DNA from 2 places in the Oceanobacillus sp. M65 genome. Region 2 is predicted to be linked to the other one. Evidence: a T-box and tRNA genes for the amino acid it is inferred to sense, from the RefSeq annotation. Region 2 holds a T-box; the other holds one or more tRNA genes.
What was found. A T-box is a leader RNA that pairs with one kind of tRNA and senses whether it is charged. The one in region 2 lies ahead of ACTWPF_RS08375 (valine--tRNA ligase), so its partner is inferred to be a tRNA-Val.
Positions count from the first base shown of each region.

Region 1: it has a tRNA-Val gene. The T-box ahead of ACTWPF_RS08375 (valine--tRNA ligase) is inferred to sense a tRNA for this amino acid. The anticodon was not compared.

Region 1 is NZ_JBQQCJ010000003.1:147,343-150,773, forward strand. Features, by position in the region: gene ACTWPF_RS12870 (hypothetical protein) at 1-252, opposite strand, end outside; gene ACTWPF_RS12875 (ParA family protein) at 239-1,285, opposite strand; tRNA gene ACTWPF_RS12880 (tRNA-Val) at 2,001-2,073, opposite strand; gene ACTWPF_RS12885 (hypothetical protein) at 2,361-2,852, shown strand; gene ACTWPF_RS12890 (spore coat protein) at 2,971-3,222, opposite strand; gene ACTWPF_RS12895 (hypothetical protein) at 3,236-3,424, opposite strand.
Region 2 is NZ_JBQQCJ010000002.1:166,026-169,456, forward strand. Features, by position in the region: gene spoVID (stage VI sporulation protein D) at 1-55, shown strand, start outside; gene ACTWPF_RS08365 (phosphotransferase) at 187-1,200, shown strand; gene ACTWPF_RS08370 (hypothetical protein) at 1,197-1,385, opposite strand; T-box leader at 1,522-1,760, shown strand; gene ACTWPF_RS08375 (valine--tRNA ligase) at 1,925-3,431, shown strand, end outside.

The DNA of each region.
Region 1 (3,431 bases), on a different contig from region 2:
TTTAGAAATATCTTTAAGTACTCTTGAAGCCAAATAGGGCCTCCCTCTATATACATAATCGTTATACTCCTTCTTAAAAACTTCTTTTATAAATTCATTTATATCTTTGTTTTTATCAAAAATTTGTCTATTAGAGATCAATTCAAATAGAAGCCCCAAAAACAAACTTTTTGTTTGTTGAAGGGTAAACCTGTTTTTGTTAATTACGCTCAACTCTTTAATAAAATCTCTTTTTACATCAACTGTTTTCATAAACTTCCTCCACGGGTGAGACCTTGTTTTTAATTTCATAGCTAACCCTTGAAATAGAATTTTTTAGAGCTTCATGCTTAGTCCCACTCTCATCGTACAAAGAAAACTTTAGAGGTACTGATGAATGATATGGTATCTCTGTCTCAAAAAATGATTGAGGTATTGTCTTTTGGAGTCTTTCTTTCAATTTACTGGCAATAGGCATTTCATGAGTTAAGGTAAATAAAACTCCTAAGGATTTAATTTTTTCTCGTTTTAAATCTCTTCTATAGATAGTATACATTTTATTTATTCCTGATTTATTCTCATAAAATGTCGATTCTACTAAATTCTCTAATAACCCGATACCCACACTTGAGAATAAATCAACTTTGCTCGGGATTATATAATAATCAGAAGCAAACAAACTAGCTTGTGTTAAAATTGTCCAATTAGGTGGACAATCAATAATTATATAGTCATATTCCTTTCTTAAATTGTATATATCAAAATGATCTTCCAATACATTGTGTTTTCCACTTGTATCACCAGATAAAGACTCAAACAAATCTAAATCTCCAGGAATTAAGTCTAGGTTATTTTTTAAACTATAAACTAATGAGGGATTTTCTAACGGTTCAACTATACCTTCCTGAGTAAATAATGTTCTTACTGTCATTTTTTTTGCCTTTAATCCATTATATAACAACTGAGAAGATATTTCTTTTTTATAATTATCATCTACATTTAATTCTTCATCTTCGGCTTCATGAGCAGTTGTGTCTGTTACTTCCTCGAATTTCTCTTTAAGTTCATCACGAACCCTATCTCGTAAATCTTTATCTATTTCCTTTTTATGGTGCCTATACTGATGATTAAGCAATGCTTGTGTGGCATTAAACTGAGGATCCATATCAATTACTAAAACGTTATTACCTTCTCTAGAAAAATCATCAGCAATATTTATAGCTGTTGAAGTTTTCCCTACTCCTCCTTTTAAATTTATAAAAGAAATAATTACAGCTTTATCAACTTTCTCAGTGCTAGTCTGCATTTTCTCACTCCTATTTTAAATACTATAGTTAATTCATCTCTATAATTGTAGATTTTTTTAGAAACATTATTTTTATCCTTTGTTATAATTCAAAAGTCATCTCTTCTAATAAAAAATAGTACTATATACATAGTACCAAAAATTCCAATTTAATTGTATTAAAATAATTTTGAATAGATTAAGGCTATAAAACTTGTTAGACGACTCTTTTTTAAGTAGATTCAGTAGATTCATTATCCCGATTACCATTATTAAAAAGTTGGTTAACCATACAAAATCCGGAAAATTCTTGAGAAGGTAGTAGAAATTCTCTGTTTATAGAATCTAATCGATCAGTAAATAAGTCAAATCTCTACCTAGGTTATTAAAGTTTTTTAGTGGAGATGATGGGTCCATATCTAACTTTAAATGATTTAATAGATCATTGTTAACCCATTCTCAGCTAGAACACACAATCAATGAAGTATTAGCCCAACATAAGAATCATCCGGTAAATAATGAGTTTGATTTAGTTGTTTGGCCAATCCAAGGAACTTACTTCGAAAATATAACCGCTTAATTGAAGCAACGAACGATCTCTATATCCCGTTTCTCTATTTGCAACATATCCATGCACCCATACTCATGCGTATGGGTGAAAATCATTTTCTTTCAGAAAATATAGAAAAAACGCTAATCCATTGATATATATCGGATTAACGTTTCTTTCAAGTAGTGATTCCGATTGGGCTCGAACCAACGACCTCTACCCTGTCAAGGTAGCGCTCTCCCAGCTGAGCTACGGAATCGTGTATTTGCAGTAAATCTACTATATAAAAGATCTTTCTATCTGTCAATACTAAGAATAGCGCAGCATGATAGTTATCGCGCAACCAAATCTAGCCGAATATTTTATGCTTTTTCTAAATAAGAATTCTGATACATAGAGGACTTCCCTGCCTTCACCCAGAATGGTTATAGTATGCCAATTATAAAATGAAGGAGTACTATATATGTCAAATAACAAGAAAGAATCTTTTAAAGAAATAAATGTCAAACGATTAAATATATTGTAGATCCTGCTGGCAAGGTCAAAATGTCGCTTTTCAACCAAGATAACATTCCACCAGTTCTTATGGATGGAGAAGATATTCTCCCCGGGCACAGACAAAAAAATCCTATCTCAGGCATAATGTTTTATAACCAAAATGGAGATGAATGTGGTGGACTGATCTATGGAAATGGTAAGGATAAGAATGGTAACGAAACGGTTTCTGCTTCTCTAACCTTTGATCAATATAAACAAGATCAGGTAGTACAAATGAGGTATGTCGAAGAGAATGAAGAACGACATTATGGTTTTTCTATTTTTGATCGCCCTTCTACTCCACTTCCTGAACTAATTAAAGAATATGAAAATATTCAAACGAGGGATAACAATACAGATAATCAGCAAGAAAAATTGGCGGATTTATTTAAGGGTAATGCTGAGCGCGCTTTTATGGGGAAAAATAAAAACGGAGAGGTTACCGTACATCTAAATGGCCAAAATGGAAATCAACGTATTCGTATGGTGTATGGTGATTGATGAACATGATGTGCCAAAGTTAGAATTCTTGAATGCACAAGGAGAGGTGACTTACAAACTCCCGCCTGAATAATGAAAAACAGGACAGCATCCTCCTGCTGTCCCGCTCCCTTCCCTACTATTGTTGGGTGAGTTGGCTTTTGATTTGCTGTACGACTTGAGGGTTTGCTGGTGCTGCTGGTTGGTAGTACCCTTTTTGGCTTGCATAATTATATAAGTTGCGTTGGCGCTGTTCGTCCTGGTTACGTAGTTGAATTAGTGTTTGGCGCAATTGTTCATTGTCTGATTCACTAATATACCCTGCATACCCTGTAAGACTAGCATTTAATCCTGCCAAATAATCATTTACGATATCTTTTTCTGAAAGCATGGAAAATTCCTCCCTATCCTAAAAATGTCATAAGCTTTTGCTGTGCTGCTTTTGCATCCTGTGCATCTTGTTGCAAGATGGAAACTAGCTGTGGGTCCGTACAATTTTGTGCATAAGCTTCAAGCTTATTTGCGATCATGCCATGCCCACCGATAATGTGACGCAGATTTTCCAATTCGAGTTCTGTTAATTGGTTATTCATTGTGATT
Region 2 (3,431 bases):
TGATGCGTTTGAAGTGTCGGAGGGACAGCTGTTATACATTCCAAAGAAGAGATAAATTTAATTCACTGCCCCTTGGTTAAAAACAAGGGGTAGTACTTATTTACATGTTAGGAAAAAATAAATCTCTACTAGATAGAATGATGAGCAAAGACGGGAATAACAATTCCTCTAAGGTGGTGAGCTAGAATGGAAGCCGAATATATATTGCAGTCGTATTCTGTATACCCATTGACTATAGAAAAGATTACGAAACGTTTATGGAAAATAAGCGATGGAAATCGCAACTATGCACTAAAAGAAAGCAAGCTGTCTTCCAGTACGATCGCAAATTGGGAAAAGTCGTTTAAATTGGCTGAGTATCATCAGCTACATGCTATTTTGCCAGTATATATGACAAGAAATGGTCAACTATATCAGGAACATCTCGGTAGCTTTTATTATCTTACCCCATGGGTCGACCATGATAACGGTAGGGGCACGGAACGAAACATTGCCGATTTTTATAGCAACCTTGGTGCTGTGCATGCAAAAACGAAACAGACTAAACAAATTGAAAAAGACACTTTCGTTCGTGAGTTTGGTACATACAAGCAGGCTTGTGAAACACTTTTTAATGAATTAAACAGAACGGTTGATCGTTTTGAGCGAAACCACTATATGTCTCCATTTGAATTATTGGTATGCTCACAGTTTCGCGATATTGAAATGGTTCTTCAAGTTTTGAATAATCGCCTGGATCAACTTGTTTATGTGTCCAACGATGAGCAAGTAACCTGGAATAGTAGTTTTTGTCATGGGCAGTTAAGCAGAGATCACATAGTGCATCATAACAATGCCCAGCTTATTAATTGGGAACAAGCACGATATGAGAATGCTACAATGGATTTAGTGCGATTTTATCGTTCCGAAACGCTTGATTATGATGCTCCAATATCTGCATATACTGAGGAATTTCATTCTTACATAAAGGAAAATGAACTAACTGAAAAAGAGTTACAGCTTTTAACAATCCATTTACTGCACCCATCTTCCTATTTTCGGTTAGTTCAAGAATATCTTGAAGACCCTTCAAACCAAACAATGTTAGCAAGAACGAGACAATTACAACGTGCATACAGACAGCTGACTTTTGGCCTGCAATGGTCTGATTATGTGGAAAAGGAGCACGAAACAATTAATTTTGATGATCTAGATAGCTAAATCCACTCCAAATAAAAAGCTATAAAGACCCCAACGATTAAACCAAGTAAAAAAACATCAAATGTAGTCGGAAAAAATAATGTGCGGACTAACTGAAATATCAGGATAGGTAATGTGACCTTTTCGGCTACAAATAAGCAGTTTCTTGCCCATGGTGGGAGTTTATACCGGTAATAACGGGCCATTATAATCTCTCCTTTCTACCCCTTCACTTTTGGTGTGTGTTTTAATATACTATGTATAAACATAGGGTGATTGTGCAACCCTGCTAAATAATAGTTGACGTAAATACAGCTTAACTATAAAATGTATCTAGATATTATAATAGTGATGATGGAGAAGAGTACAGAATGAGCTGTCTAAAGAGAGGGAAACAGATGGTGAAAGTTTCCCGGCTGAGCGTATTCTGGAAGGTCGCTCCTGATGCTGCATCTTTGAACGCTTACGTTAGTAGGAGAATGCCGGTTACGAACCGTTATCAATTAATGAAGTGTACAGGTCTGTATGTGACCTGTAAACAAAGGTGGTACCACGGAAATTAGAACTTTTTCGTCCTTTTTATAGGATGAAAGGGTTTTTTTTACGTTAAAAAGTATGAGATTTTTAGCAAGGGAAAAGGGACGATGTAGCTGAAAATTTGAAGTACCAAGTATAGAAAAAACGTACACATTCGTTAACCACTAGCGATTGCTATTTTTTCTAAATGAAAAAAGGAGGATGAAGTATGAGTGAACAAGTAAAACAAGCACTGTCTGCAAAGTATAACCCGCAGGAAGTAGAAGAAAACAGATATCAATTTTGGCTAGATGGAAAGTATTTTGAAGCAGAGGGAAAGGATTCTAAGAAAGAAGCCTATTCTATTGTAATTCCGCCACCTAACGTAACAGGAAGACTCCACCTTGGTCATGCATGGGATACGACGATGCAGGATACGATCTCAAGAATGAAGCGAATGCAGGGATATGATGTACTATGGCTTCCTGGTATGGACCATGCTGGCATCGCTACTCAGGCCAAAGTAGAAGCGAAGCTAAAGGAACAAGGAACCAATCGCTATAAGTTAGGTAGAGAGAAATTTCTCGAAACTGCCTGGGAATGGAAATCCGAATATGCAGATTTTATCCGTTCACAATGGGAAAAATTAGGCTTAGGATTAGATTATTCTCGTGAACGCTTTACGCTTGATGAAGGTTTGTCAGAGGCAGTTAAAGAAGTGTTCGTTAAATTGTATGAAAAAGGCTGGATTTATCGTGGTGAATATATTATTAACTGGGATCCGAAAACCAAAACCGCGCTTTCAGATATTGAGGTTATTTACGAAGAAGTACAGGGGAAATTTTATCACTTACGTTATCCAATTAAGGATAGTAACGAGTATATCGAAATTGCCACCACTAGGCCTGAAACGATGCTTGGTGATACAGCAGTTGCCGTACATCCGAAAGACGAGCGTTATAGCCATTTAATTGGTAAGAAAGTTATCCTACCAATTACTGGTCGGGAGATAGAAATTGTTGCCGATGATTATGTAGATAGAGAATTTGGTTCAGGAGCTGTTAAAATAACTCCCGCACATGATCCGAATGATTTTGAAATAGGAAATCGACACAACCTGGAAAGAGTCCTTGTTATGAATGAGGATGGAACAATGAATGAAAAGGCTGGGAAATACGAAGGTTTAGATCGTTTTGATTGCCGTAAGCAGATAGTGAAGGATCTTGAGGATATGGGCGTGCTATTTAAAATAGAAGACCATACTCATCAAGTGGGACATTCGGAAAGAAGTGGGGCAGTTGTAGAGCCTTATCTGTCTACCCAATGGTTTGTAGACATGCAACCACTGGCAGATGCTGCTGTGGAAATGCAACAAACAGAAGATAAAGTCAATTTTGTACCAGATCGATTTGAACGCACCTATCTGAATTGGATGGATAATATTCGAGACTGGTGTATCTCTCGACAGTTGTGGTGGGGCCATCGGATTCCTGCTTGGTATCATAAAGAAACAAATGAATTGTATGTTGGCAAAGAAGCTCCTGAAGACAGTGAAAACTGGGTACAGGATGAGGATGTACTTGATACATGGTTCTCTTCTGCATTGTGGCCATTTTCTACAATGGGCTGGCCAGATACAGATTCGGACGATTTTAAACGATATTTCCCAACTGGTGTATTGGTGACTGGATATGATATTATCTTTTTCTGGGTCGCACGAATGATCTTCCAATCGA